Regions from separate parts of the Micromonospora sp. NPDC005197 genome, predicted to be linked through region 2. Evidence: riboswitches for the same ligand, from Rfam matches in the RefSeq annotation. Region 2 holds a riboswitch; each other region holds the start of a gene.
The links. A riboswitch is a leader RNA that binds a small molecule or an ion and turns the genes downstream of it on or off. The one in region 2 is predicted to bind cyclic di-AMP.
Positions count from the first base shown of each region.

Region 1 (9,771 bases), on a different contig from region 2:
CGCCCAGCCCTTCGAGGTTGGCGAAGCCGGTAACCGGGGGCAGCGCTCCGGCCTCGGCGGCGCCCGCGGCGACGGCCCGGGCGATCGGGTGCTCGGAGGCGGCCTCCACGGCCCCGGCGAGCCGGAGCAGCTCGGCGCGGTCCTCGCCGCTCGCCGGCACGACGTCCACCAGGGTCATCCGGCCGGTCGTCACGGTTCCGGTCTTGTCCAGCACGACGGTGTCGACGCGACGGGTGGACTCCAGCACCTCCGGTCCCTTGATCAGCACGCCGAGCTGGGCGCCGCGACCGGTGCCGACCAGCAGCGCGGTCGGCGTGGCCAGGCCGAGGGCACACGGGCAGGCGATGATCAGCACGGCCACCGCGGCGGTGAACGCGGTGGTCGGACCGGCTCCGGTGCCGAGCCACCAGCCGAGGGTGCCCACCGCGAGGGTGATGACGATCGGCACGAAGACACCGGAGATCCGGTCGGCCAGCCGCTGCACGGCCGCCTTGCCGCTCTGCGCCTGCTCGACGAGGTCGGCCATCCGGGCGAGCTGGGTGTCCGCGCCGACCCGGGTGGCGGTGACGACCAGCCGGCCGCCCGCGTTGATCGTGGCGCCGACCACGCCGTCGCCCGGGCCGACCTCGACCGGCACCGACTCGCCGGTCAGCATGCTGGCGTCGACGGCGGACGTGCCCTCGTCGACGACCCCGTCGGTGGCGATCTTCTCGCCGGGGCGGACCACGAACCGGTCACCGACGACGAGCCGGTCCACCGGGATTCGGGTCTCCACCCCGTCGCGCAGCACCGCCACGTCCCGGGCGCCGAGTTCGAGAAGGGCGCGCAGGGCCGCCCCGGCGGTCCGCTTGGATCGGGCCTCGAAGTAGCGGCCGGCCAGGATGAACACGGTCACCCCGGCAGCCGCCTCCAGGTAGATGTTGCCGGCGCCGTCGGTGCGGGTGATGGCGAAGCGGAAGGGATGCGTCATCCCGGGCATGCCGGCGTCGCCCAGGAAGAGCGCCCAGAGCGACCAGCCGAACGCGGCCAGGGTGCCCAGCGAGACCAGGGTGTCCATGGTCGCGGCGCCGTGCCGCAGGTTGGTCCACGCGGCCCGGTGGAACGGCAGCCCGCCCCAGACCACCACCGGGGCGGCGAGGGTCAGCGAGAGCCACTGCCAGTAGTCGAACTGCCAGGGCGGCACCATGGCCAGCAGGACCACCGGCACGCTGAGCACCGCCGACACCCACAGACGGGTACGCGGACCCCGCAGCGGGTCGACCGGCTGTTCGGTCGTCGGCGGTGCCGGCAGGGCCGCCGTGTAGCCGGTCTTCTGCACCGTGTCGATCAGGTCGTCCGGGGTGACGCTGTCGACGTACCGGACGGTGGCCTTCTCGGTGGCGTAGTTGACGGTGGCGCTCACCCCGTCCATCCGGTTCAGCTTCTTCTCGATCCGGGCGGCGCAGGCGGCGCAGGTCATTCCCCCGATGGCCAGCTCGATCCGGTTCGGCGCCTCGGGCAGTGGTCTGCTGGTGGTGGTCATCGTCTGGTCCCGTCAGTTGTGCCCGTGGCCGGGGGTGCCGTGCTCGGTCGGCGCCGGCCCGCTCGGAGTGGGGTCGCCCCCGGTCGTGGCGGTGCCGGCGACGACGGTGAACTCGGCGGTGTGCACCCGCCCGCCGTGCCGGAAGTCGAGGTAGAGCCGGTAGCTGCCGGCCGAGGGCACCTCGGCGAGGAAGGTGACCTCCGGACCGGGCCGGGTGCGCCCGTCGCCGGGTGTTCCGTCCGGGTGTACGTGCAGGTACGCGAGATCGCCCCGGCGCAGCGCCACCAGGTGCCCGTACGCGCCCAGGTAGGGCTCCAGGTCGGTGACCGGTCGCCCGTCGCGGCTGACGCTCAGGGTGAGTGACGAGGTGCGGCCGGGCTGCGGCACGCCGGCCAGGGTGACGGTGTAGCCGTCGACCGTGGTGCTGGTGGCCGGGGCGGGCAGCGGCCGTTCGGTCAGCTCACCGGGGACGGTCACGTCCACCCCGAGGGTCAGCGCCTCGCCCCCGGTCGGCGTGAAGTCGGCGAACGCCCGCCACTGCCCCGGGCCGTCCAGCGGGGTGTCGACCCGCCAGGTGCCGTCCGGGGCGAGGTCGGGGTGCACGTGGCGGAAGCCGGACAGGTCCCGCCGGGCGACGATCAGGTGCATCCGCTTGTCGTGTGCCACGTCGTACCCAATCACCGGGCGGCCGTCCGGCCCGCCGATCCGGAAGGCGAACTCACCGGCCGGAGCGGCGACCGGAACGAGCGTGTAGCCACGGTCGGAGACGAGCAGACCGCCGGGAGTCCGGTCGGTCACCTCGTCGCGCGCGGTGGGGCCCGAGCTGTGGGCGACGCCGCCGTCGGGCCGACTCTCGGCGACCGGGGCGGCCGGGTCGACCACCCGGCCGATCCCGTACGCCGCGCCGAAGACCGCCGCGAGACCGAGGGCGAACCCGCCCATTCTGGTCACCGTGTTCATCCCGGGCTTCCCGCTCACGCCTCGACGAGGTCGTAACCGGCCTCGTCGACCGCCGCCCGGACGGACTCCGCGTCCACGGGTTGCTCGCTGGTGACGGTGACCCGGCCGGTGGCGAGATCCACCTGCACGTCGCGCACCCCGGCGATGGCGCCCACCTCGGCGCTGACCGCGCTGACGCAGTGCCCGCAGGTCATGCCCCGCACCTGGAACGTCGTGTCGACCATCGAATCTCTCCCTTCGTCGCCTGCCAGCCTATACCCCCCAGGGGTACGCTATCCTCGTCGCCATGACCGCACCCACGCCGATCCGCGGCTACACCGCCAGCAAGGACCAGCTGCTCGCGCGGCTCCGCCGCGTCGAGGGGCAGGTCCGGGGCATCGAGAAGATGGTCGACGACGACCGTTACTGCATCGACGTCCTCACCCAGATCTCCGCGATCCAGGCCGCGCTCGACAAGGTGGCCCTGGGCCTGCTCGACGGGCACGCCCGGCACTGCATGCACGAGGGGGCGGCCGAGGGCCGGGCCGACGAGATGGCCACCGAGATGATGGCGGCCGTCGGCCGACTCATGAAACGCGGCTGAGCCGGTCAGTCGGGCTCCGCGTCGAGGCGTACCCGGCGGAGCAACTGGGCGTTGAGCGCCACCACGATGGTGGACGCCGACATCAGCACCGCCGCCACCGCCGGGCTCAACGCCACCCCGGCCCAGGCGAGCACCCCGGCCGCCAGGGGCAACGCCACCACGTTGTAGCCGGCGGCCCAGGCCAGGTTCTGCCGCATCTTGCGGTACGACGCCCGGGAGAGCCGGACCACGGCACCGACACCGCGCGGGTCGGACGACGCCAGCACCACCCCGGCGGACTCGATCGCCACGTCGGTCCCCGCCCCGATCGCGATGCCGACGTCGGAGCGGGCCAGCGCCGGCGCGTCGTTCACCCCGTCGCCGACCATCGCCACGGTCAGCCCTCGCCGCTGGAGCTCCGCGACCCGGCTGTCCTTCTCGGCCGGCAGCACCTCGGCGAAGACCTCGTCCACCCCCGACCGGAAACCGAGATCGGCTGCCACCGACTCGGCCACCGACCGCGCGTCGCCGGTGATCATGGCGATGGTGCGGACGCCTTCGGCACGGAGCTCGGCGACGGCCTGCCGGGCCTCCGGACGCACCTCGTCGGTGAGCGCGAACGCCCCGAGCACGGTGCCCGGCAGCCGCACCAGGTACAGCACCACGGCCCCGCGCGCCGACCATCTGCCGGTCGCCGCCTTCAGGTCGTCCGGGAGCGCTCGGCCCAGATCCCGCAGCAACGCCGGGCCGCCCACCGCGTACTCCGTACCGTCGACGGTGGCCCGCACGCCGCGGCCCGGCAGCGACCGGAAGCCGGTGGCACGCGCCGGGCCGGCGGACCCGGCCGCCGTCACGATCGCCCGAGCCAGCGGATGCTCGCTGTCGGACTCGACGCCGGCGGCGATCCGCAGCGCTTCCTCCCGCTCCAGCCCCTGGGTCGTCACCAGGTCGCTCACCGCGTGCTCACCCCGGGTCAGCGTGCCGGTCTTGTCGAAGAGCACCGCGTCGACGGTCCGCATGCGCTCCAGCGCCAACTGGTCCTTGACCAGGATCCCGCGCCGCGCCGCCAGGGCGGTGGAGAGCGCCACGACCAGCGGGATGGCCAGGCCGAGCGCGTGCGGGCAGGCGATCACCAGGACGGTGACCGTACGGACCACCGCCTGGTCGGGATCACCGAGCGCGGTCCAGACCGCCAGCGTCACCACGGCGGTGCCGGCGGCCACGTAGAACAGCGCGGCGGCGAACCGGTCGGCCAGCAGTTGGGCCTGCCCACCCGAGCGCTGCGCCTGCGCGACCATGCGCTGAATGCCGGCGAGCGCGGTCTCGTCACCCAGCGCCTCGACCCGGACCCGGATCGCCGAGTCGGTGGCGACCGTGCCGGCCACCACCCGCTCGCCCGTCGACCGGGCCACCGGCCGCGATTCACCGGTGATCATCGACTCGTCCAGTTCGGCGTCGCCATCGACGATCCGGCCGTCCGCCGACACCCGACCCCCGGGCCGGACAAGCACCACGTCGCCCACCCGCAACGCGCCGACCGGCACCGGCTCGGCCTGCCCGTCCGCCGCCACGCGCTCGGCCTCGTCGGGCAGCAACGCGGCCAACGCCGCCAGCGCCCCCCGGGCCTGCCCGATGGCCTTCATCTCCTGCCAGTGCCCGAGCAGCATGATGGTGACCAGCGCGGCCAACTCCCACCAGAAGTCCAGGTCGAAGGCGCCCAGGCTGGTGGCCAACGACGCCGAGTACGCCACCGTGATCGCCATCGCGACCAGCAGCATCATTCCCGGCGCCCGGTCCCGGATCTCCCGCACCGCACCGACCAGGAACGGCCAGCCACCCCAGAGGAAAATCACCGATCCGAGCACCGGCCCGACCCAGGAGCGGCCCGGAACGTCCCACCGGAGCCCGAGCCCGTCCACCACCAGGTGGCTGGTCAGCACCACCGGCAGGGTGAGCACCAGGCAGACCCAGAACCGGCGGCGGAACATCGCCGGGTCGTGGCCGGCGTGCTTGTCGTGGCCAGCGTGCTTGTCCTGGCCGGCGTGCCTCTCCGGGCCGGCGTGCTGATCGTGGCCGGCCGGCGTCGCGTGCTGGCTCTGGTCGGCGGCCTGCTCAGGGGCGGGCTCGGACGCGGGCATGACTCCAACATGCCGCTCCGGGCGACGCCGCGCGGGCGGTTCGACCATCCGACACTCCGCCACGACCTGCGACACCCGGTCCGGCTGGCTAGCATTTCCGGCGATGGCCTACCGGACCCCACCGCCCAGTCGGGCACCGGCGCCGCCACGGCGCGGCGCCTCCGCCGACCGGCCGGTCCGACGGCTCACCCTGTGTGATCACCGGGTCGCCAGCCGGCAATCCGATGCGCCCGGCACCGCGTTCGACCGGCGGAGGTGAACCGACCGGCCCGTCGGCACGTACCCCGCACCGGATCGTTGGGAGTTCTCGCATTGGGTTCCGACCACAGCCGTACCGCTCCGCCCGTCCCACCCCGGGTCCGGCGGATCCTCGTCGCGACGGTGGTGCCACTCTTCGTGGCCACCGTCGTCGCCGCCGTGGTGCTCTGGCCACGGGACGGGGCGCCGCAGACCGGCGGCGGCACGGACGCGCCGCGCCACCACGGCACGGTCACCCGGGTGGTGACCGAACCCTGCCCACCGTCGGCCAACCCGGCGGGCACGCCGGCCATCGGGCCGTGCGGGACCGTGGACGTACGGATCGAGGACGGGCCGAGCGCCGGCCAGCAGGTGCAGACGCCCGTCCCCGCCGGGCCCGGCGCTCCGCGGATCGAGGTCGGCGACGACGTCGTCCTGGTCGAGCTGACCGACCCGACCGATCCCGCCACCAGCAGCTGGAACATCGCCGAGCATCAGCGCGGAAAGCCGCTGGTATGGCTCGCGGTGGTCTTCGCCGCCGCGATCGTCGCGTTCGGCCGGTGGCGGGGCCTGGCCGCGCTGGCAGGGCTGGCCGCCAGCTTCGCCATCCTGCTCACCTTCGTGTTGCCGGGCATCAGCGCCGGCCGGTCACCGCTGCTGGTGGCGGTGGTCGGCGCAGCCCTGATCATGTTCGTGGTGCTCTACCTGACACACGGGGTGACCGCGCAGACCTCGGTCGCGGTGCTCGGCACCCTGGGCAGCCTGGTGCTCACCGGCGTGCTCGCGACCATCGCCACCGCCGCCACCCACCTGACCGGCTTCGGCAGCGAGGACGCCACCACGCTGTCGATGTTCCAGGCCGATGTCGATCTGCGTGGCCTGCTGCTCGCCGGGATCATCATCGGCTCACTCGGGGTGCTCGACGACGTGACCGTCACCCAGGCCGCCACCGTCACCGAGCTGGCGAACGCCAACCCCGGCCTGAGCCGGCTGCAGCTCTACCGGGCGGCCACCCGGGTCGGCCGGGCGCACATCGCCTCCACGGTCAACACCATCGTCCTGGCGTACGCGGGCGCCTCACTTCCGCTGCTGCTTCTGCTCACCGCCGACACCCGCCCCCTCGGGCAGATCCTGACCAGCGAGTTCCTCGCCCAGGAGATCGTCCGCAGCGCGGTCGCCACGCTCGGCCTGATCGCCGCCGTACCCCTCACCACCGGGCTCGCCGCCGTGGTGACCGCGGCCGGGTCGACGCCGGCGCAGGACGCGGCCGCCGACGTCCTGACGCCGCGCCCCCGTCCGGACCGGACGGAGGCGTTGGCCGCCCTCAGCTCCCCGCCAGCGGGTCGGTCCGACGGGCCCGACCCGGAGCGGAGCGCACCCCCATCCACCGCCACCACCGGGTGGCCAGAGCCGAACAGGAGCACGGATACGGCATGGTGACACTCCTCAGCGTGACCGGATCGGGCCTACGCCCTGAGAACCGCGTCACTGGTCACTCAACGCCATGGCGAAATGACGCTTTTAGTCGGCATCAGGACGTAGCTCAGGCGGTGGACTCTCGGGTAACCTCGCTGCCGGTCACCGACGAAGGCGCGCAGCGGCGCCTGCGGTGCCACCGCCCAATCGCCAACCGGCGAGCCGGGGACCCAGGTACGTGGGGTGAATCCGCGACAGCGGTAGGGGCCACTTCCGCCCCGAACCCGTCAGCTAACCCGGTCGGCGGTCGACGGAAGGGAACATTGTGACGGCACCCCTACGCCGCTGGTTGACACCCGTGGTGGCCGTGCTCGCTGCGCTGACCGTGTTCGCCGGGCCCCTCCCGGCCCACGCCGCCCCGACGACCCCCACACCGTCCGGGCACGAAGAGGAAGACGAACCCAAGCTCCTCAACGACGTCATCGAGCAGACCAACCGGGACTACGTGGCGGCCAAGTCCAAGCTGGACAAGTCCAAGAAGCGGCAGCTTGAGCTGGCGTTGCAGGTCGAGCGGGCAAAGGCCGACCTGGAGGCGCTGGCCCCGCAGGTCGGGCAGATCGCCGCCCAGTCGTACCGGACCGGGCGGATCGGCGCGATCGCGATGCTGCTGGAGAGCGACGCCCCGGACTCGTTCGTCCGACGGGCCGCGGCGCTCGACGAGATGAACATGGTCAACGAGAAGAAGCTCGCCGAGGTCAACACGGTCAAGACCCGCGCCGAGCAGGCCAAGCTGGCCCTCGACGCGGAGGTCCGCGAGCAGCAGAAGCAGACCGCCCTGATGGCGAAGGACAAACGCGACGCGGACAAGGCGCTCGCGCTGGTCGGCGGTCAGGGTTTCACCGGCGGTCTGGTCGACGCCGTCTCGCCGGTCGCCCGGATCGGCCCGGGTCGCACCGCCGACGGCGACTGGAAGGCCGAGTCATGCAGCGAGGACGACCCCACCACCTCCGGTTGTGTCACGCCGCGCACCCTGCACGCGTACAAGGAGGTCAAGCGGGCCGGGTTCAACCGGTTCGTCGGCTGCCACCGCAACGGTGGCCCGTTCGAGCACCCGAAGGGCCGCGCCTGTGACTGGTCGTTGCAGAAGAGCGGCTTCAGCCCGTGGCACAACAACGACACCCGCATGTACGGCAACAACGTCGCCGCGTTCCTCATCCGCAACGCCGACCGCCTCGGCATCTACTACGTGATCTGGAACCGGCAGATCTGGTTCCCGGCGACCGGCTGGAAGTCGTACAGCGGACCGTCGAACCACACCGACCACGTGCACATGTCGCTGCTCTGACCCGGTGCCAAGAAGTCGAGGGCCGTCCCGCAGCAGGCGGGGCGGCCCTCGTCGCGTCAGGCGGCGGAAGTTGCCGGGGCGGTCCGCGTCAGGCGGCGGCGGAAGCTGCCGGGTCGTCCGAGGCGCCGGGCGCGTCGAACGTCGCGGCACCCGCCGGTGCGGGGGTAACCGCGCGCACCACACCGGCGGCGAGCCGGTACGACATGCCCACCACCGCACACCGCCCCTGCGCCACCTCGTCGGCCAGCACGGGCGACTGCCCGAGCAGCGTCTCGACGGTCTGCGCGATGTGGATGTCGACGATGCCGTCGACGTCGTCCACGCCCTCGGCGGTGGCACGTCGCAGGCTGGGCAGCACCGCGTCGACCACCGCGGGAAGGTGCCCCGGCGGCGCGACGCCGGTGGCGGCCGCCTCACGGGCGGCCTGCACGGCACCGCACGAGTCGTGGCCGAGGACCACCACCAGTGGGGTTCCGAGCACCGTCACCGCGTACTCCACGCTGCCCAGCACCTCCGGGCCCGCGGTGTGTCCGGCCGTACGGACCACGAAGAGGTCGCCCAGCCCCCGGTCGAAGATGATCTCAGCCGCCAGGCGGGAGTCGGAGCAGCCCACGATCACCGCGAACGGGTGCTGCCCGTCGGCCACGGCGGCCCGGTGCCCGGCGTCCTGGTTGGGGTGGCGCGGCGCCCCGCTGACGAAGCGCCGGTTGCCCGCGGCCAGCTCGGCGTACGCTCGGGCCGGCTCGGTCGGCGTCGGCGCTCGATCGGCGGCCCGCTGCGGGCCCGGCTGCCCGCCAGGCGTACCGGAACGGCTCATCCCCGCACCTCGTCTCCACGCGTTTGACCTGCTCAAGAGGCTTTTCAGTCGGGCCGGCGGTGGGCGCTGGCTCGGGCTCCACGGTCACACGCACCGCAAGATGCGTCAAGATATGCGTGATTTAGATTTCATACGTTGACCCCCGAACCGGCCCTCCGGCCGTTGGGACCGGGCCGGTCCGTCGGCACCTGGCCCGACCCTCCGGCGGGCACGGAGGTGGGGCGGACAACCGGAGAGGCGGCTCCACCATGACGAGCGCGGCGACGGCCGGAGGCGGCCGGAACTGGACGTTCCTCACCAACCACGGGCATGTGCTGCTGGCCATCGCCCGCGATCCCACCGCGCGACTGCGCGACGTGGCGGCCGAGGTGGGCGTCACCGAACGGGCCGCCCAGGCCATCGTCGCCGACCTGGAGGCCGGTGGTTACCTGCACCGCACCCGGGTGGGGCGTCGCAACGAGTACACCCTGAACCCCGCCGGCCGGTTCCGGCACCCCGCCGAGGCCGACCGCCAGGTCGGCGACCTGCTCGCGCTGTTCGCCGAAGCACCTGCCGACGACGTCGCGTCCCGGCCCTGACCGTCGCCGCCGCACGCCGGCTTGGCGCGGCGACCTGCTACCCGCCCGGACCGGCGTCGCCGCACGCCGGCCTGGACCGGCGTCGCCGCACGCCGGCTTCGAGCGGCGACACACCGGCCCGGACCGGCGTCGTCGCGCCCGCCGCTGAGCGACGTCATCGTTCCCGCCCGGAACGGCGTCGCCGGGCCGCTGCCCG
Region 1 is NZ_JBEXHY010000012.1:11,948-21,718, reverse strand. Features, by position in the region: gene ABZU46_RS07160 (heavy metal translocating P-type ATPase) at 1-1,522, opposite strand, end outside; gene ABZU46_RS07155 (hypothetical protein) at 1,535-2,482, opposite strand; gene ABZU46_RS07150 (copper ion binding protein) at 2,497-2,706, opposite strand; gene ABZU46_RS07145 (metal-sensitive transcriptional regulator) at 2,769-3,065, shown strand; gene ABZU46_RS07140 (heavy metal translocating P-type ATPase) at 3,071-5,032, opposite strand; gene ABZU46_RS07135 (YibE/F family protein) at 5,495-6,859, shown strand; cyclic di-AMP (ydaO/yuaA leader) riboswitch at 7,026-7,156, shown strand; gene ABZU46_RS07130 (hypothetical protein) at 7,161-8,180, shown strand; gene ABZU46_RS07125 (carbonic anhydrase) at 8,269-8,997, opposite strand; gene ABZU46_RS07120 (MarR family winged helix-turn-helix transcriptional regulator) at 9,246-9,575, shown strand.
Region 1: linked by a shared signal. The riboswitch ahead of ABZU46_RS07130 (hypothetical protein) and the one ahead of ABZU46_RS04015 (NlpC/P60 family protein) in region 2 are both predicted to bind cyclic di-AMP.

Region 2 (9,771 bases):
TCGTCCAGCGTCCGGTCCATCCGCGCCGACAGGGCCGACACGGTGCCCCACCAGCCCTCCACGTCATCGGCGTCGGTGCCGGTGGTCACCCAACCCTGACCGAACCGGGCCACCAGCCGCATCGATCGCGGGCCGTTCGCGGCGACGACGAACGGCACCCGCGGCTGCTGGACACAGCCGGGGTTGTTGCGGGCGTCCACCGCGGCGAACCAGTCACCACGCCAGGTGGTGCCGTCCTCCCGAAGGACCAGGTCCAGCAGTTCGGTGAACTCGGCGAACCGGTCGACGCGCTGGCGCGGCGGCAGCGTCTCACCGCCCAGCACCGCCGAGTCGAAGCCGATGCCGCCCGCGCCCAGGCCGAGCAGCAGCCGGCCGTCCGAGACGTCGTCCACCGTGGTGATCTGCCGGGCGAAGGCGGCAGGGTGCCGGAAGTTCGGCGACGCCACGAGCGTGCCCAGCCGGATCCGGGACGTCACCGTGGCGGCGGCGGTCAGCGTGGTCATCGAGTCGAACCACGGGCCGTCGACCAGGTCCCGCCAGCCCAGGTGGTCGTACGTCCAGGCGTGGTCGAAGCCCCACTCGTCGGCCTGCCGCCAGCGACGCTGCGCCTGGGCCCAACGCTGGTCCGGGAGGATCACGATGCCAATCCGCATGATCGCCAGCCTAGCCGCGTCCGATGCCCCTGCTTCAGCATCGGCTACGCGCCCTCGGGCACCTGGCTCAACGGGCAAACTTGAGCCTCGCCCGCCCGTGGCGGGGCATCGCGGACGCTGGGCCTTCGCTACGGTTCGGCCGTGGTGGACCAGCGGTCACGGCGGGCCGACACGGTACGAGTCTTGGGCACCGTGTCGCTGATTGCCGGCTTCATGACGGCGCTGCTCACTTTGCTCTCCAGCACCGGCGGGCTCCAACCGCAGATCCTGGCCGCCTTTCTCATCCTGACCGGCATCGGTCTGCGGATCGAGGCGGCGATCATCGACCGCAGGCCATAACCCTCCCCCTGTGTGTCCCACGTCACAGTTGGCCGTGGTAGGGGCGTCCTGATCGGCTCCGACCTCGTTGCGAGCAGGCACCCGGTGGGCGCCACCCGAGGAGAGGTAAGAGGCGACATGACGAAGGTGACCGCACAGCTGTCGGTGTCGGTGGACGGCTTCTACGCCGGCCCGCTGTTCGACGGCGACGGCGACTGGATCGACTCGGCCGAGAGCGCCGGCTTCTTTCGGATCACCCGCTGGGCGACGGACGCGATGGCGTGGCGCGAGCGGCAGGGCTTCGCCGGCGGCGAGCAGGACGCCAACTCCGACGTGATGGCCGAGACGTTCGACGCGGCCGGCGCGTACGTCATGGGCCGGCGGATGGCCGACGGCGGTGAGGTGCCCTGGGGCGAGGAGCCGCCGTTCCGCGCGCCGGTCTTCGTCGTCACGCACCGACCCCGCGAAACCCTGCTGCGCGGTGGCGGCACCAGCTTCACCTACGTCACCGACGGCGTGGCCAGCGCCGTCGAGCAGGCGAGCGCAGTGGCCGGTGGCCGCAACGTCGCCGTGGCCGGAGGCGGCAGCCTGGTGCGGCAGGTGCTCAAGGCCGGCCTGCTCGACGAGTTGGAACTGCACGTCGTACCGGTCGTGCTCGGCACCGGTCTACGGCTGTTCGACGCGGACCTCGACCTCGGCGACAAGGAGGCCATCGAGCTGACGCCGACCCGGGTCATCCCCACCCCGCAGGTCACCCACATCCGGTACGAGGTGAGCGGTCGCGCCCCGCTCGTGCTCGACGACCGGGGCCGCGGCGGCGGCCCGACGGCGACCACGAACTGACCCGCGCATTCATCAACCTCACGAGGAGCTTTTCATGCCACAACTGTTGCGGGTGCAGTGCTTCAACGTTTCGCAGGACGGGTTCGGCACCGGCGAGGGGCAGAGCCTGGAACGGCCCTTCGGCCACGCCGACCCCACCCCGCTGTTCTCCTGGCGTTCCGCCACCGCCAGCTTCGTGTACCGCACGGAGCCGGGCGGCACGCGCGGCCTGGACGACTACCTGACCCGCGACGCCGAGTGCAACATCGGCGCGGAGATCATGGGTCGCAACAAGTTCGGCCCCCAGCGTGGCCCCTGGGAGAACCACGAGTGGCAGGGCTGGTGGGGGGACAACCCGCCGTTCCACACGCCGGTCTTCGTGCTCACCCATCACGTACGGCCGTCGTTCACCCTGTCCGACACCACGTTCCACTTCCTCGACGCCAGCCCCGCCGAGGCGCTGGCCCAGGCCAAGGAGGCAGCGGACGGTCGGGACGTACGCCTCGGTGGCGGGGTGGCCGTCATCCGCGAGTTCCTCGAGGCCGACCTGGTCGACACGATGCACATCGCCGTCGCGCCCGTCGACCTCGACCGGGGCGAGCGGCTGTGGGGGAGCCCCGACGAACTTCTCGACCGCTTCCACCTGGAGTCGGTGCCCAGCCCCAGCGGAGTCACCCATCTCCTGTTCTGGAGACGGTGACCGCCACTACAGGCGGGAGCCGTCGGCGCACAGATCTTGGACAGTTTCCGTTAGCAGCTAACGGAAACTGTCCAAGATCTGCGACCTGCGATGGCAGCGGCCAGTCCGAAGTCTTCGGTCGGGCCGAGGCGGAGTCCGGGCGGCGGTCCGGCAAAGGGCCCTTGACACATGCCCTAAGCCAGGCGGGAGAGGACCAGCAGCCGGTTGCCGTCCGGGTCGGTGACCCTGGCGGACCGCTCACCCCAGGGCTGGTCGACCGGCTCCTCGGTGACCGTCGCGCCACCCGCGCGCAGAACGTGCACGGCCGCGTCGCAGTCGTCGGCGTACACGCACAACTCCCAGCGGCGCGAGAGGGTGGGGTCGCCTGCATGCGGGTCGGCGGCCAGGCCCAGCTCGCTGCTGCCCAGCCGCAGGGCTACGAACTCCGGCTCACCGTCCTCCGGGAACCGGTAGGTCAGCTCGAAGCCGACGACGTCCCGGTAGAACGCGATCAACCGCGGCAGGTCGGGCGTCGTCACGATGGGAAAAGCCTCGGTGAACACGCGACCACCTCCTGACCGGACCCTAACGGGTAGGAGCGAGGCAGCCCAGGGACGTGCGCGCGCGGCAACATCGAAGGCGCTGACCGGGACTCTCGTCCTGGTCAGCGCCTCGGTCGTGGAGCGGGTGACGGGAATCGAACCCGCACTGTCAGCTTGGGAAGCTGATGTTCTGCCATTGAACTACACCCGCGGGCGGCACCACTGTACCCGAGTCGTCGAACCGGTGCACCCAGCCACCCCCACGCGCCGGCGGGACGCCGTCACCTCGGAAAAAGTTTCGTGACGGCAAGATATGGGCGTTCTCAAATGTGTCGATGGGTTGTAACGTCTGCCACACGTTTCAGCCACGGCGTGACACACCCCCTGTCACGCCGCCAGAAAGAGGTGGGCCCATGGGACTCCGTCCCAACCTGCTGACCCGGCGTGCCGCCGGTGTCGCGTCGACGACCCTCGCGCTGCTGCTCAGCACCGCTGCGGTGGGCGTCGTTCCGGCTGCTTCGGCCTTCTCCGCGGCGCCGGGCGGCGCCTGCGCGGAGCCGGCCGACAGCCACGCCAACGCTCGGGTGAAGCCCGGCGCGGCGGCCACGCACGACCCGAACGAGCTGACCGCGAAGCAGGTCCGCGAACGCGACGCCGACCTCGCGGCGGCGTTGCGCGAGCGCGCCAACTTCCGGGCCGGCGCCGGCGCCACGACGCTGGCCACCGTCACCATCCCGGTGGTGGTGCACGTGATCCAGGAGAACAGCACCCGGGCCGGCGGCAACATCCCGGACTCGATGATCACTTCGCAGATCAGCGTGCTCAACCAGGCCTACGCGGGCGGAACCGGCGGCGCTGCCACCGCCTTCGCCTTCCGGCTCGACAAGATCAACCGGGTGACGAACCCGTCCTGGTACCCGATCGTCAACGGCTCGTCGGCGGAGCGGTCGATGAAGTCGTCGCTGCGGGTGGGCGGCAAGAACACGCTCAACATCTACCTCGGCGAGCTGAGCGGCGGCCTGCTCGGCTGGGCGACCTTCCCGCAGCAGAACCTCAGCACCATGGACGGCGTGGTCGTGCTGAACGAGTCCCTGCCGGGCGGCACCGCCACCAACTACAACCAGGGCGACACCGGCACCCACGAGATCGGTCACTGGCTGAACCTCTACCACACCTTCCAGGGTGGCTGCGGCGGCTCCGGTGACAGCGTCAGCGACACCCCGGCCGAGGCGTCGCCGGCGTACGAGTGCCCGACCGGGCGGAACACCTGCTCGGCGACCGGCCTGGACCCGATCACCAACTTCATGGACTACACCTACGACTCGTGCATGTACCAGTTCACCCCGGGGCAGGCGAGCCGCATGCTGACCGCGTGGAACGCGTACCGCGCGGCGTAGCTCTCCTCGCGTACACCTGGTGCCGGCTCCGTCACGACGGAGCCGGCACCGGCGTTTTTTTGGACAGCAGGGCCGTGGTCAGGCGGCCGTGCACTGGACGTCAAGGCTGCGGCGGGTCGGGCGCGTCTGCGGTACGGCGACAGGCGCGGCCGGTGCGGGCGGGGCTTGCGGGTCCAGCCAGACCCGCACGGCCGGGCGGCTCGGGGTGACACCCGGAACGCCGGCGGCGTGCTGCTCGCGACGGGTCAACATCGCCACGTCGACGGTGAACTCGAACAGCCGCCAGTCGACCTGCGGCTCGGCCCGGGCGCTCTGCGCCAGTCGGGCCACCTGGACCGGGTCGGTGACCGGCCAGGCGTGGCCCGCCACGTACGCCTCGTCGTCGCTCTCCTCCGGAGGGAACGAGTGCAGCGCGTAGCGGCCATCCCGTTCGAGGTCGCGGCGCTTCGGCGAGTCGATGATGAAGCAGAAGAGACCCTCGTCGGTGATGACCGGGGAGACCGGATGGACCCGGGGCCCGCCGTCGGCGCGGACCGTGGCCAGGTAGCCGAAGCCCGGCCCGTACTGCTGCAGGAGAACGCGGATCCCGTCGGCGAGGCGGGGCTCGTCGGCGGCGAATTCGGACCAGGAAGCCATGCCGACATTCTATCGAACAAATGTACGAGCAGCGACCTCGACGCGCTGGTCACCGGCACCGAATCCGGCCGGTCCGGCCAACGCGGCTATGGTGGTCCGATGCTGCTCTCCGACCGTGACCTGGTCTCCGAGATCAAGGCCGGCACGCTGGGCCTGGAACCGTTCGAGCCCACCCTGGTCCAACCGTCCAGCATCGACGTACGACTCGACCGGCTGTTCCGGGTGTTCAACAACCATCTCTACACCCACATCGACCCGGCCATGCAGCAGGACGACCTGACATCGGTGGTCGAGGTGCCCGACGGCGAGCCGTTCGTGCTGCACCCGGGGGAGTTCGTGCTCGCCTCGACGCTGGAGGTGATCTCGCTCGGCGACCAGCTCGCCGGCCGGCTGGAGGGAAAGAGCTCACTGGGCCGCCTCGGCCTGCTCACCCACTCCACCGCCGGGTTCATCGACCCGGGCTTCTCCGGTCACGTCACGCTGGAGCTGTCCAACGTGGCGAACCTCCCGATCACCCTCTGGCCGGGCATGAAGATCGGCCAGCTCTGCATCTTCCGGCTCTCCTCGCCGGCCGAGCACCCGTACGGCTCGGTGGTCTACGGCTCGCGCTACCAGGGGCAGCGGGGGCCGACGCCGAGCCGCTCCTGGCAGAACTGGCGTGCCTGGCCGACGCGATAGATAGCGGACGACGAGGGCCCGCCGCGACGAGATCGCGACGGGCCCTGCTGCGTCCCGCGTTGGTCAGCCGGGACGGCCGTAGCTGTGGATCGGCCCGTCGTCGACCTTCTTCATCTTGATCGGCTGACCGGCCTGGGAGGCGTGCACCACCCAGCCGTTGCCGACGTACATGCCGACGTGGTGGATGTCGCTGTAGTAGAAGACCAGGTCGCCGGGGCGCAGATCGCCCCTGCTGACGTTCTTGGTCACCCGGCTCTGCGCGGCGGCGTTGTGCGGCAGCGACACACCGGCCTTCGCCCACGCGGCGAGCATCAACCCGGAACAGTCGTACGAGTTCGGACCCTCGGCACCCCACACGTACGGCTTGCCGATCTGGGCACAGGCGAACTTGACCGCCGTGCCCGCGCCGCCGCCGGGGTAGCTGGCCGGGCAGGGCGCCGGACGCAGCGGACCGCCGCCACCATTGCCGTACACCTTGAGGCGCAGCTTCTGCAGCCGGTCGATCTCGTCGTTGATCTGCTTCTTCTTCGCCGCCAGCTGCGCTTCGGTCCGGGTCAGCTGGGCCACCATCTCGTCCAGCGGCGCCTTCTGCCGGGCCAGCTCGTCGCGGAGGTCGGCGACCTGACGGACGTCCTCCTGCTGGTTGTGGGCGAACCGGTCGAGCATCTCGAGCTGCCCGACCACCTCGCCGGGCGACCGGCTGCCGAGCATCGTGTTGACGGTCGACAGGTTCTCGCCCATGTACGCGCGCACGGCCAGCGCGCTTACCTTGTTCATCGCGGCGTCGACCTGGCGCTCCAGGGGCGCGATGCGGGCGGCGAGCGCGTCGGCCTGCCTGCGCTTCACGGCCAGGTCCGCGCGAGTGGCGTTGTGCCGTTCGATGACCGGTTCGAGCTTGTTCCAGTCGGCGTCGATCTGGCGCTCGATCTCGGCGACGGACGGATCCGCGTGCGCCGCCGTGGCGCTGCCCGTCAGGACGACGGCTACGCCGACCAGGGCGGCGAGGGCGGTGGTGAAGCGGGACCAGCGTGGACGCGGCACTGTCGACGTCGGGTCGGCCGAGGCCGACCGTTCGGACGACGGCCGCGGGGCATGGAGGGCCACCGGGGTTCCGTACTCCTTCTTCCTGACCGCCTACCGGGTTAGCTGACGGGTTCGGGCGGGAAGTTGGCGCCCTACCGCATTGGCTGCGGATTCACCCCGGGGGAACCTGGGTCCCCGGCTCGCTCGCAAGCGACTCGGCGGTGTCGGTCCGTTACCGCCCGGGATGGGCAGACCTGCTACCGGGCCGACAAATGACCAGAGTAGAGACGGCCGTTACCGATCCGCAACCCGTGCGGCCGTGACACTCCGTACCGATTGGAGGAGGTCACCGAGCGTGCGTGAAGCTTTCTTTCGATGCAGTTTGATATATGGAAAGGTATTGACGCGGACTCCCGACCGGCGCGAAGGTGACCACACCGTTACCAGTCAAATCTAGGGGGTTCGATGGAACGTCCAACCCTGTCCGCCGGCCGGCGCGCATCGCTCGCGGTCGCCGTGGTCATCGCCACGGCCGCCGTACCGCTGAGCGCCGGCCCCGCCTCCGCCGCACCGGCCGCCGACCGTCAGCAGCAGTACGCCGCCGCGTCGACCGAGTACGGCGTGCCGACCGCCGTGCTGCTCGGGGTCTCCTACCTGGAGTCCCGCTGGGACAGCAACGCCGGCACCCCGAGCACCAGCGGCGGCTACGGACCGATGCACCTGACCGATGCCCGCCACGTGGCCGCCCTACCCGCGCGCGGCCACCACGACGCCGGCACCGAGGATCCGCGCGGCGACGACTCCCGTGCCGTCCTGGCACCCGCGCCGGCCACGGATCCCGCGCCGCCCACGGCTGCGACGCAGACCGTCGACGCCGCCGCCGCGCTGACCGGCGCCGCCCCCGAGGCGCTGCGCAGCGACGCGACGACCAACATCCGGGGCGGGGCGGCGCTGCTGGCCGCGTACCAACGGGAGGTGGGCGCCCCGGTCGGCGCCGGCACCGACCCCGCCACCTGGTACGGCGCGGTGGCCCGCTACGCCGGCGCGGACAGCGCCGACGCCGCGGCGGCCTTCGCCGACGAGGTCTTCACCACCATCGGCGCCGGCGAGACCCGCGTGACCGACGACGGCCAGCGGGTCACGTTGCCGGCCCGCGCGGTCCAACCCCAGCGTTCCTGGCTGGACCGGCTGGGCCTGCGACGACTCGCCCGCCCGGACGGCCTGGAGTGCCCGCGGACCGTCTCCTGTGAGTGGATCCCGGCACCCTACGAGGCGTTCGGCGACGGCGACTACGGCAACCACGATCTCTCCGACCGGCCCGCCCGGCAGAAGATCGAGTACATCGTCATCCACGACACCGAGGCGAGTTGGGCGACCACCCTGAAACTCGTCCAGGACCCGACCTACGTGAGCTGGCACTACTCGCTGCGCTCGGTGGACGGGCACATCGCCCAGCACGTCAAGACCAAGGACGTCGCCTGGCACGCCGGCAACTGGTACGTCAACGCGAAGTCGATCGGGCTGGAACACGAGGGCTTCGCCGCGCAGGGCACCTGGTACACCGAGGCGATGTACCGGACCTCGGCGAAGCTCGTCCGGCACCTCGCGCTGCGGTACGGCATCCCGCTGGACCGCCAGCACATCATCGGCCACGACAACGTGCCCGGCACCGTCGCGTCGACCGTGCGCGGGATGCACTGGGACCCGGGGCCCTACTGGGACTGGACGCACTACTTCGACCTGCTGCACGCACCGCGACTGGACACCGGCACCCCCGCCACCGGGCTGGTCCGGATCGACCCCGACTACGCGACCAACCAACCGGCGTTCACCGGGTGCGTCACCCCTGGAACACCCTGCGCGCCGCGCGGCTCCTCGTCGGTGGTGCTGCACACCGCGCCGTCCGCGGACGCGCCGCTGGTCAACGACATCGCGCTCCGCCCGGACGGCACCCCGAACACGATGGACGTGTCGGACCACGGGGCGCGGGCCTCCGCCGGCCAGACGTACGCGCTGGCCGGCCGGCAGGGCGACTGGACGGCCATCTGGTACCTCGGGCAACGGGCCTGGTTCCACAACCCGGCGTCCGCGCCGACCGCCACCTGGACCGTCGGCGTGGTCGCCGTTCCGAAGCCGGGCCGGGCGACCATCCCCGTGTACGGGCGGGCCTACCCGGAGCAGGCGGCCTACCCGGCCGGCGTGCCCTACCAGGCGATCTCACCGCTGCAGTACACGCTGGCCGCCGGTCAGCGCTACACCGTCGGCGCGGTGCTGGCCGGCGAGTACTACCGGGCCAGCACGTTCGACGGCTCCTCGCCCGGCGACTGGACGGTGATCCGGGGCAAGAACCGGTACGCGCAGATCCAGTTCGGCCACCGCATCATGTACGTCGACCTCGCCGACGTGCAGCTCCTGCCGTCCCCGGTGGGCGCTCCCCGCTGACGAACGACATACGACGAGGGCCCCCGGTCATCCGACCGAGGGCCCTCGTGGCGTCCGCTGGATCAGCCGGGTCGGCGGAACCCGGCGATCGGCATGGTGGTGATGCTGGAAACCTGCACCGGTTTGCCGGCACGAGGCGCGTGCACCATCTGGTTGTTACCCAGATAGAGCCCGACATGGCTCAGGCCGGAGAAGAAGAAGACCAGGTCACCGGGACGGGCGTCGGCGCGCGACACGGCCTTGCCCTCGTTCCACTGGTCACCCGTGTGGTGGGTGAGGGAGATCCCGGCCGACTTGTACGCGTACTGGGTCAGGCCCGAGCAGTCGAACGAGTTCGGGCCGGTGGCGCCCCAGACGTACGGGTCGCCGACCTGCTGGCAGGCGGTCTTGATCGCCTTCTGAGCGGCCACGGCGAGCACACCGTTGATGGTCGGGCAGCCGACGGTCTTGACCGTGGTCTTGGGCATCGACGCCTCGAGCTTCTTGATCTCGGCGTCGATCTGCTTCTTCTTGGCCGCCAGCTCGTTCTGCTGCTTGGTCTGGGTGGCGATCAGCGCGTCGAGCTTCTGCTTCTCGCTGTC
Region 2 is NZ_JBEXHY010000005.1:105,858-115,628, reverse strand. Features, by position in the region: gene ABZU46_RS04060 (LLM class flavin-dependent oxidoreductase) at 1-653, opposite strand, end outside; gene ABZU46_RS04055 (hypothetical protein) at 795-992, shown strand; gene ABZU46_RS04050 (dihydrofolate reductase family protein) at 1,110-1,814, shown strand; gene ABZU46_RS04045 (dihydrofolate reductase family protein) at 1,849-2,493, shown strand; gene ABZU46_RS04040 (VOC family protein) at 2,667-3,035, opposite strand; tRNA gene ABZU46_RS04035 (tRNA-Gly) at 3,152-3,225, opposite strand; gene ABZU46_RS04030 (zinc metalloprotease) at 3,428-4,411, shown strand; gene ABZU46_RS04025 (pyridoxamine 5'-phosphate oxidase family protein) at 4,490-5,047, opposite strand; gene dcd (dCTP deaminase) at 5,147-5,725, shown strand; gene ABZU46_RS04015 (NlpC/P60 family protein) at 5,789-6,829, opposite strand; cyclic di-AMP (ydaO/yuaA leader) riboswitch at 6,843-6,979, opposite strand; gene ABZU46_RS04010 (N-acetylmuramoyl-L-alanine amidase) at 7,214-9,190, shown strand; gene ABZU46_RS04005 (NlpC/P60 family protein) at 9,253-9,771, opposite strand, start outside.

Region 3 (9,771 bases), on a different contig from region 2:
GACCGCCGAGGTCAGCGGCGTCAAGCTGGTGGTCACCGAGCCGAGCCGGTTCGTGCACCGTCAGCTCTGGGTGACCGGTCTGCTCGGTCTCTTCGGCGCACCGGAGCCCTACTTCGCCGGGGCCGCCACCCCCGAGGTGCTTCCGGGCGCTTGAGCGCCCTCCGTCAAGGCTGCTCGTCCAGACCGGTCAGGTCCACGTCGGTCACCTCGGTGACCGCTCGGATGGCCGTCACCGACGCGTACCCGGCGGCCAGCAACGCCAGGTCCGTGCCGGGCTGCGCGGCCTGGCCGGGCTCCTCCAGCGCGGTACGCACGAAGCCGTGCCCCGACTCGGCCACCGTCATCTGCACCTGACCGAAGCTGGCCAGGGAGCCGCGACGTACCCCGCGCAGCCGTCCGTGCGGCAGGTCGGGGGCGTTGACGTTGAGCACGCTCTCCGGCGGCGCGGCGGTCAGCCGGGGGAGCAGGTCCAGGGCGACCCGCGCGGCGGTGACCCAGTGCCGTTCGGCGTCGCGTACGCGGGCTGCGGCGTCCACCGCGGCCCCGCCGCTGCCGGCCGTCGCCTCGCCCGCGGAGAGCACGTCCAGTGAGACGGCCATGGCCCGGCACCCGTTCGAGGCGGCGGTGAAGGCGGCGCCCACCGTGCCGGAGTGCAGCACGGCGCGGCCGGCGTTGGCACCCCGGTTGATCCCCGACAGCACCACCGACGGCGGCGGGCCGAACGCGCCGTGCAGCGCGATCAGCGTGATGAAACCGGGCGAGCCGGCGACCCCGTACGCCGGCACGCCCGCCAGGTCGGGCAGCGGGTGGTCGTGCACCACCACCCGCCCGTCCCGTTCCACCGCGCTCATCGCGGCGCTGGTGCCGCTGGCCTCCTCCATCGGCGCGGCGACCACCACGTCCAGGCCCCGCTGGGCGGCGGCCACGGCCAACGCCTGGATGCCCGGCGCGGCGATCCCGTCGTCGTTGGTCACGAGCACCCGCAGCGTCATCGCTCGACCGCCCGGTCGGCCAACTCGTCGGGGGTGGTCCGCTCCTGTTGCCGACTGTCCGCCGGGACGAGCCGGACCCGCTCCACCAGCCCGGTGATCGAGTCCAACCGTCCGGTGCCCAGCCCGTGCCGGGTCACGTTCAGTGCGCCGGCCGCGGCGCCGGTACGGATGGCCGTCCGGATGTCGCCACCACGGGCGATCACGGCCGCCACGCCGGCGGTCATCGAGTCGCCCGCGCCGCGCGGATCGGCGGCCTCCAGCCGGGGCATCTCCACCTCGAAGAGCTCCCCGTCGATGAGCGCCAGCGCCGGCTGGTCGGCTCGGCTCACCACCACCGTCTCGGCGCCGGCGGCGTGCAGGTCGTACATCGCCCGGGTCAGCTCGGCGCCGTCCCCACTGCGGGCGCGACCGTCCCGGATCAGCTCCTCGTGACTCACCTTCAGGAAGAACACACCGCCGTCCAGTACGGCGCCCAGGTGGTCACCGGACAGATCAGCCACCACCCGGCTGCCGTTGGCGCCGAGGTCTGCGGCGAAGCGGCGGTACAGGTCGGCCGGGACGAGCCACGGCGCATTCGGGCCACTGAGGACGCTCACGTCGGCGCGCAGTCCCTCGCCGAGCGCCAGGTTGTACAACTCGTCCAGCTCGTGGCGGCTCAGTCGGTCCCCGGGCACGTCCACGACCTCCTGTCGGGACCCGCCCCGCCGGTCGTGCACGTACCCGCCGCTGCCGGAGTCGCGCATCACCACCTTCAGGTCCACCCCCTCGCTGACCAGCAGCGGCTCCAGCACCTGACCGACCTCGCCACCGAGCGCGGCGCAGAGCACCACGTCGACCCCGAGCGACAGCACCATGCGGGCCTGCCAGACGCCCTGGCCGCCGGGGTGCAGGTGCAGTTCGGGCTGGTCGTTCGGCTGATCCACGGTCACCGTCAGTTGCGGGGTGGGCGCGAAGACCATCACGTGCCCGCTCACCGGTCGTCACCGAACATGTGTCCACCCTCCGTCACAACCGGTGATTTCCCATCAGCCGACCGTAATGGGAATGCTGCGCGAATACCGGGACAACGGACGGTGTCCGTCCGGGCGTTGCCAGCCTGAGCCGCGTACGGGACGATCGTGCGACCAGCGACGTCGGGAGACTGTGTGCTCAGCAGCGACAGCTTCAGCTACACCGTCCAGGCCCGCTGCTCACTCGCCGAGGCGGCGGCGTTGTTGAGCGACCTGACCCGCCAGGGCGAACTGCACCCCCTGATCGTCCGGGTCCGCCGGGTGCCGCCCCGTCCGGGCGCCCGAGCCAGCTACACGATCAACGACAGGCTGGCGGTGGGGCCGTTGCGCTTCCGCACCACCTACCAGGCGGACGTGCTGATCAGCGAACCTGACGAGATCGTCACGGTGGCCCGCCAGTGGCCGGCCACCACCGTCCGCAACCACACCCGGTTGCGCGCCGAGCCGGACGGCCTGGTCCGGATCGACGTCGACATCACCCTGCGCGCGCCGACGCCCCTGTTCCGGTACGCCTTCCAACAGGCCCGCGCCGCCCACCTCGCCCTGGCCACCCGCCTCGGTGCGGCCCTCGACCGCCCCGCGTCATGATCGTGCCTCGCCGATCATGGAGTTGTGGTGGGCCACAAAACGCCCATACAACGCCAAGGCAGGCACCACAACTCCATGATCGCCGGGCCATCCAGCACGGGTTGGCCGGCCGGAGCCCTAACGCAACACTGTTGACTTCCGTGTTGTTGCGCGATCTTGTGGCGCGTTGCGTGCCGGGCTCGCGGCGGCGGAGGTATGGCGTGCGCCGGTGGGTCGGGCGGGTCGGCGGCCCCAGGGCTTGTACGTGGAGAGCACGGTCGCGATGATCATGAGGCTGGTCGACACCGCGGGCGCGATCACCAGGTCGGCGCGATCCCGGGCGGGGAGGGCGGCGCCCAGCGCGCTCGCGTGCCGCAGGTTCGGGGTGAGCAGGAACAGCACCAGCCCGACCATCACCGTGGTGATCACGAGCTTGACCAGCACCCACCGGTAGCGCACCAGGCCCCAGGGGGTGAGCAGCGCGCTGGCGACGCCGACGAGCCAGACGAGCACGCTCAGCGGCGCGAACAGCACCGTGCCGACGAGCCCGGCGACCGGATAGACCACGGCCGGGTCGGCGCCGCGCTGTGCCGCGATGCCGAGGGTGAGCAGCACCAGGTCGGCCCCGAGCCAACCGAGCGAGGTGATGAGGTGCAGGGTGAGCAGCGCCTTGCGGGTGGCGGGTGGGATTCGCGGCATACCCGACATGCTGCCGGCCCGGCCCGGCCGGGTCGTCCGATCACCGGCGGCGTCCGGGGTACGTCCGCTGACGTACCCGGGGCCGGCGCACCCGCTCGACGGTGCGCCGGCCACCGGTGGGGTCAGTACACCGACAGGTGTACGTGGTTGGTGTGTTCGCTGGAGGGGTCGCCGTTCCCCCCGCTGTACGACTTCCACCCGCTGCTGGGCAGCCAGATCTGCCTGTACCAGATCACGTAGAGCACGGCGAGCCGGTCGGAGTTGCGGATGAAGTACGCGGCCAGGTTGTTGCCGTACGTCTTGTCGCCGCCGGTGGCGTCCCCGCCGAAGCCGCCCTTCTGGGCGGCGAAGTCGCAGGCCCGGCCCTTCGGGTGTTCGCCGGAGCCGCCCGAGCGGTGACAGGAGACGTACCGGGTGAAGCCGGCGGCCTTCGCCTGGTTGAGGGCGTGCAGGGTGCGGGGGGTGATGCAGCCGCTGGCCGGGGTGGGGTCGTTGACGCTGCACGACTCGGAGGGCCAGGAGCCGTCGGAGTTGCGTGGCGCGGGCTGGGCGTTGGCGGTGGAGGTGCCCCGGTTGGAACTGGTGTCGGCAGCGGTGGTGCGCGGCTTGCTGGTGGCGACCGCCAGGGCCCGTTCGGCCTGTTCCTTGCGCTTGGCCATCACCTCGACCTGCTTGCGCTGCTCGCGGATCTCGCCGTCCAGGGCGGTGCGGGTGCGGTTGGCCTCGTCCCGGGTGGCGTGCAGGTCGCGCAGCACCCGGTCCTCGTTGGCGGCCACCACGTCCAGCGCGGCCGCCCGGTCCATGAAGCCCTCGGGGGTGTTGGTGTTGAGCAACGCCGAGACGGTGCTGAGCCGGCCGGTGCGGTACGCCACGCCGGCGATCTCGCCGACCTTGCCGTTGCGCACGGTCATCTCGGCCTCGGTGGTCTTCAGCTTGGCCGCGAGTTGCTGCTGGCGCTTGACGGAGGTGTCCAGGGCGCGCTTCGCGTCCAGGTAGCCCTTGCTGGCGGCCTCCAGTTGGGCCCGCAGCGCGGGGGTGCCGCCCTCCTCGTCGCCGTCGGGCGCCGCGGCGGCCCGCAGGCCGCCGGGGGGAGCGGCGGTGGCGGCGCCCACCGGTAGGGCGACGCCGAGGGTGACCATCATGACGATCAGTGCCGCGAGTCGGGCGGCGGGTGGTCGTGCTGGTGCCACTACGCATGTCCTTCCGTCAGCCGCCGACCGGGTTAGCTGACGGGTTCGGGACGGAAGATCCCTACCGCTGACGCGGATGCACCCCAGGAACGTGGTTCCCCGGTTCGCCCTCTCGGGTGATTAGGCGGCGGCCGCCACCGGCGCCGGGAGGGCGCCGCCGGGTGGTGGCCGGGGACGAGCCTACCGGGGCAGGTGGGACGTGTGCAGTCGATGTGACGGAAGGTGTCTGCGCCGCCACCGAAGATGACCGCAAAACGGTCTTTTCGTCAGATATGTGCTCACCACTCGATCGAACCGCAGGCGCCCGTGGCGGACCCGGGCTCGATCTGCAGCGTGGCGTGCTCGATGCGGAAGTCCTCCCGCAGGGCGGTACGCGCCGCGGTGAGCACCGTGCCGACCTCCCCGCCGGGCGCCATGATCAGGTGTGCGGAGGCCACCTCCATGCCCGAGGTGAGCGTCCAGACGTGCAGGTCGTGCACCTCCACCACGCCGGGCACCGCGGCCAGTCGGTCGTGCACGGCGGTGACCTGGAGGTGTTCCGGGGCGGCCTGCACCAGGATGCGGACGGCCGCGCGCCCCAGCCGCCAGGTGCGCGGCAGGATGAACACGCCGATGGCGACCGCGACCAACGGGTCGGCCCACCACCACTCGGTGACCGCGATGAGCAGCGCCGCGCCGATCACGCCGAGCGAGCCGAGCAGGTCGCCGAGCACCTCCAGGTAGGCGCCCTGGAGGTTGATGCTCTCCCGGGCGCCGGCGCGCAGCAGCGCGAACGCGATCACGTTCGCGAGCAGGCCGAGGACGGCCACCGCGAGCATCGGGCCGGTCAGCACCTGGTGCGGGTCGCCGAACCGGCCGATCGCCTCGATCACCACGTAGACCGCCACGCCGGAGAGCAGGACGGCGTTGGCCAGGGCGGCGAGCACCTCGAGGCGGTAGAGCCCGAAGGTGCGCTGCGGGTCGCCGGTGGCCCGCCGGGTGGCGGTGATCGCGGCGAGCGCCATCCCGATGCCCAGCACGTCGGTGAACATGTGCCCGGCGTCGGAGAGCAGGGCGAGCGAGCCGGTGTGGAAGGCGGCCACACCCTCGACCACCATCAGCGTCGCGAGCAGCCCGAACGCGGCCCAGAGTCGGCCCCGGTGCTGGTGGGCGGCGTTGGTGACCGACCCGTGGTGGTGGTCATGACCTGCTCCCACGAAATCCACCCTCCGTCGCCACCCGGGACCCGGTCAAATGTATGCTCACATCGCTATGTATGCAAGTGTACGGGCCGGCCCACCCTTCGACACCGCAACCCGCAGGTCAGCCGGTCGGGTCGATGGTGGTGAGCCGCTGGGTGGCCCGGGAGAGCGCCACGTAGAGCGTGCGTACGCCGGAGCCCGGATCGGCCCGGATCTCGCTCGGGGCGACCAGCACCACCCCGTCGTACTCCATGCCCTTCGCCTCCAGGCTGGTCACCACCTGCAGCCGCGCCGCGCCGAGTGAGCCGAGCCAACCGGCGACCTCGTCGCGGCGGGTGACCGGCGTGATCACCCCGACCGTGCCGTCCACCTCGGCCAGCAGGCCGGTGGCCGCCTCCACGACCGCGGTCTCCAGCCCGGCGGGCGGCACCACCAGCTCGACGGGGTCGATCCCGGTGGAGCGGACGGCGGTCGGCAGCGACAGGTCTGGGTAGAGCCGGCGGATCTCCGCCGCCGCCACCGCGAAGATCTCGGCCGAGTTGCGGTAGTTGGTGGTGAGCGTGAAATCGTGCCGCTTGCGCCGGCCCAGCGCCTGGTCCCGGGCGTGGGTCAGCTCCTGGGGATCACCGGTCCACGCGGTCTGCGCCGGGTCGCCCACGACGGTCCAGGAGGCCAGACGGCCGCGCCGTCCGACCATCCGCCACTGCATCGGCGAGACGTCCTGCGCCTCGTCCACCACCACATGCGCGTACTCCCGGTAGTCCTCCGGACGCTCCCGGGCCGCCGCGCGGGCGGCCCGCTGCCGGTCGCTGGCGGTGCTCAGCTCGCGCACGCCGCCGGCGAGTTGGAACGGGTCACGGCGGGCCCGCGCCGGCTGCATGGGCTTGCCGAGCAGCGCGTCCAACTCGTCCAATAACGCCACGTCCGCGATGGTCAGGCCCGCGGTGTCCAGATTCTGGTACGCGGCGGTGAGCAGCCTGATCTCCGCGCCGGAGAGGATGCCGCCGGCGTACCGACGCAGCCGATCCGGGCGGGCCAGCCAGCCGAGCACGTGTCGGGGGTGCAGGCGCGGCCACCACGCCTTGAGGAACTCCCGGAACTCCGGCCGCTCGGCGATCTCGCCCTCGAAGGCCCGGTGCTCGGGCAGCCGGGTGATGCCCACCGCCCGGGCCTGCGCCCAGAGCGCGGCGAACACCCCGTCGAAGCCGGCCCGGCGTGCCTCGTTGCGCCGGGCGCCACGGTGCAGCGCGCGGTCCCGGATCCGGTCCAGCTCGGCCCGGTCCAGCCGCAGCAGCGTGCCCCGGTAGAGCAGCCGCAGCTCACCCGGGCCGCCCGGCACCGCGTCGCGGGCTGCGCGCTCCAGCACCCGGCGCATCCGCAGCGAGCCCTTCACCGCCGCCACCTCGGGCGGGTCGGCGCGGGTGGCGGTCATTCCCGGAAAGAGGCTGCCCAGCGAGTGCAGGGTCGCCGTGTCTTCACCGAGCGAGGGCAGCACCGAGGCGATGTACTCGACGAAGACGGTGGACGGCCCGACCACCAGGATGCCCCCGCCGGCGTACCGGCTGCGGTCGGAGTAGAGCAGGAAGGCCGCCCGGTGCAGGGCGACCGCCGTCTTGCCGGTGCCCGGACCGCCCGCCACGATCGTCACCCCGGAACCGGGCGACCGGATGGCCTCGTCCTGCTCCCGCTGGATCGTCGCCACGATGTCGCGCATGCCCCGACCGGTGGCGCGGGACAGGGTGGCCAGCAACGCGCCGTCACCGACCACAGTCATCCCCTCCGGCGCGGCGGTCGGGTCCAGCAGGTCGTCCTCGATCCGGGTGACCCGCTCGGCGCGCGAGGAGATGGTGCGGCGACGCACCACGCCCAGCGGCTGCGCCGGGGTGGCCTGGTAGAACGCGGAGGCGGCCGGCGCGCGCCAGTCGACGACCAGCGTGGTGGCGTCCTCGTCGCGGATGCCGAGCCGCCCGACGTGCAGCACCTGCCGGTCGCGCAGGTCCAGACGGCCGAAGACCAGCCCCTCGTGCTCGGCGTCGAGGGTGTGCCGTCGCTGCGCGGCGTGGAAGACCATCGCGTCGCGCTCGACCAGCGCGCCGAACGTGCCGACCCGGGCCATCCGGTAGCCGTCCCGTTCGGCCCGAACCGCGGACTGGCGCAGCTCGGCCAGTCGGGCGTACACCCGGTCGAGGTGCCGTTGCTCGACGGCGATCTCCTGCTCCAGGGCGGTCTGGTCGGTCAACGCACGCTCCTTCGATGTCGCCGGCAGACGGCGCGAACCGCGCGGGCCAACCGCAGAAGGGTACGGCCCCGGGCCCGGGGCTTCGCGCCCGAGGTGCGGGAACGTGCTCAGCGACCCGTCCCGGTCGCGCTCGCGTCGTGCCCGTCGCGCGCCGGCGCGGCGAGCACCCGACGCAGTACGCCGGTCAGCGCGGCGTTCACCTCGTCCGGGCGCTCCATCATCAGCATGTGTCCGGCACCCGGACAGACGGTCAGCTCGGTGGCCGGCAGGGCGGCGGCGATCGACTCGGCGCACGGCGGTGGGGTCAGCCGGTCCCGGTCACCGACCAGGGCGGCGGCCGGCAGGTGGGCCAGCGCGGTGAGGGTGTCCAGCCGGCGCTGGGCGCCGATCGAGGCGCGGAAGCCGCCGATCGAGCGCAGCGAGGCGCGGGCCACCGCCGAGGTCACCAGCCGAATGTCGGAGGGATCACAGCGGTCGCCGAAGAGCATCCACCGGATGCTCGGTTGCAACGCGTTCAGCAGCGCCCGGGGCGCGCGCCACGAACCGCACCGGGCCAGGACACCGGCGCCCGTCGTCTCGGCGAGCCGGATCAGCCGGGCGATGCGCGGCGAGAGCCCGTAGACGGTGTGCGTGTGCCCCTCGGCGGTGGTCGAGACGAAGACCAGGCCGGCCGTACGGGCGGCGAAGTGGCCGGGGTGGCGGTGCGCGTACTCCATGATCGTCATTCCGCCCATCGAGTGCCCGACCAGGACCACCCGACCGGTCGGCGCGACCGCGTCGAGGACGGCGGCCAGATCGTCGCCGAGCTGGGCCAGGGTGGCCGTGGGCAACGCCATGCAGCTGGACCGGCCGTGGCCGCGCGCGTCGTAGGTGACCACCCGCACCGCGTCGCCGGCCGAGGCGGTCAGCGCGTCCACCTGCCGGTGCCAGCTGCGCCCGTCCAGCGTCCAGCCGTGCAGCAGGACGGCCGTGACCGGGGCGTCCGCAGGCCCCGTGACCTCCACGTGCAGCCGTACGCCGTCGGGCATACCGACCTCGAACCGCTCCGGCATCGCCACCTCCCCGGGCCGCCCCGGCCTCATCAGCACCGGGATACCCGGCGGTAACACCGGCTACCCGCCGAGACGCCACGCCAATCGCGCCGGGCGAACATTCCCGACCCCGCCCGTGACCGTCGGCGGCGAGCCAAGCTGAACGGCATGGAGGTGGCGGGACAGGGGCGGCAGGCCGGGGGTACGCCCCGCGCCGCGCTCGCCGAGCTGCTCGCCGGCAACCGGCGGTTCGTCAGCGGCCAACCCGTGCACGGCCACGACGTCACCGCCGCGGCGGCGGCCGCCTCCGGGGACCAGCAGCCGTACGCGGTGGTGCTCGGCTGCATCGACTCGCGGGTGCCGCTGGAGGCGATCTTCGACCAGACCTTCGGTGCGATCTGCGTGATCCGTACCGGTGGGCACGTGCTCGACCGCGCGGTGTGCGGCTCCATCGAGTACGTGGTCGGTCAGCTCGGCGTGCCGCTGGTGCTGGTGCTCGGACACGAGCGGTGCGGGGCGGTGGGAGCGACGGTGGACGCGCTGCGATCGGGGGAGCGGCCCGGCGGCTCGCTCGCTCACCTGGTCGACGAGATCGCCCCGGCGGTCACCGAGGCCGGGCTCGACGACCCGGCGGTGCATCCCCAGGCGATCCGCCGGCACGTCCGGCGTACGGTCCACGCGCTGCGCGCGGACGACCTGCTGGCCGGGCCGGTCGCGGCTGGTCGGGTGGCGGTGGTGGGCGGCCTCTACGACCTGAGCACCGGCGAGGTCGCCCTGCTCGACCCGACCTGAACACGCCGGACGCGAAACCGCCCGCCGGGAACTCCCGGCGGGCGGTCTGCTGGTGCTGCGGTGGGGGAGG
Region 3 is NZ_JBEXHY010000056.1:1,242-11,012, forward strand. Features, by position in the region: gene ABZU46_RS18900 (STAS domain-containing protein) at 1-154, shown strand, start outside; gene ABZU46_RS18905 (5'/3'-nucleotidase SurE) at 165-992, opposite strand; gene ABZU46_RS18910 (PfkB family carbohydrate kinase) at 989-1,966, opposite strand; gene ABZU46_RS18915 (SRPBCC family protein) at 2,138-2,590, shown strand; gene ABZU46_RS18920 (hypothetical protein) at 2,708-3,268, opposite strand; gene ABZU46_RS18925 (hypothetical protein) at 3,391-4,410, opposite strand; cyclic di-AMP (ydaO/yuaA leader) riboswitch at 4,464-4,595, opposite strand; gene ABZU46_RS18930 (cation diffusion facilitator family transporter) at 4,737-5,654, opposite strand; gene ABZU46_RS18935 (AAA family ATPase) at 5,761-7,878, opposite strand; gene ABZU46_RS18940 (alpha/beta hydrolase) at 7,986-8,930, opposite strand; gene ABZU46_RS18945 (carbonic anhydrase) at 9,078-9,701, shown strand.
Region 3: linked by a shared signal. The riboswitch ahead of ABZU46_RS18925 (hypothetical protein) and the one ahead of ABZU46_RS04015 (NlpC/P60 family protein) in region 2 are both predicted to bind cyclic di-AMP.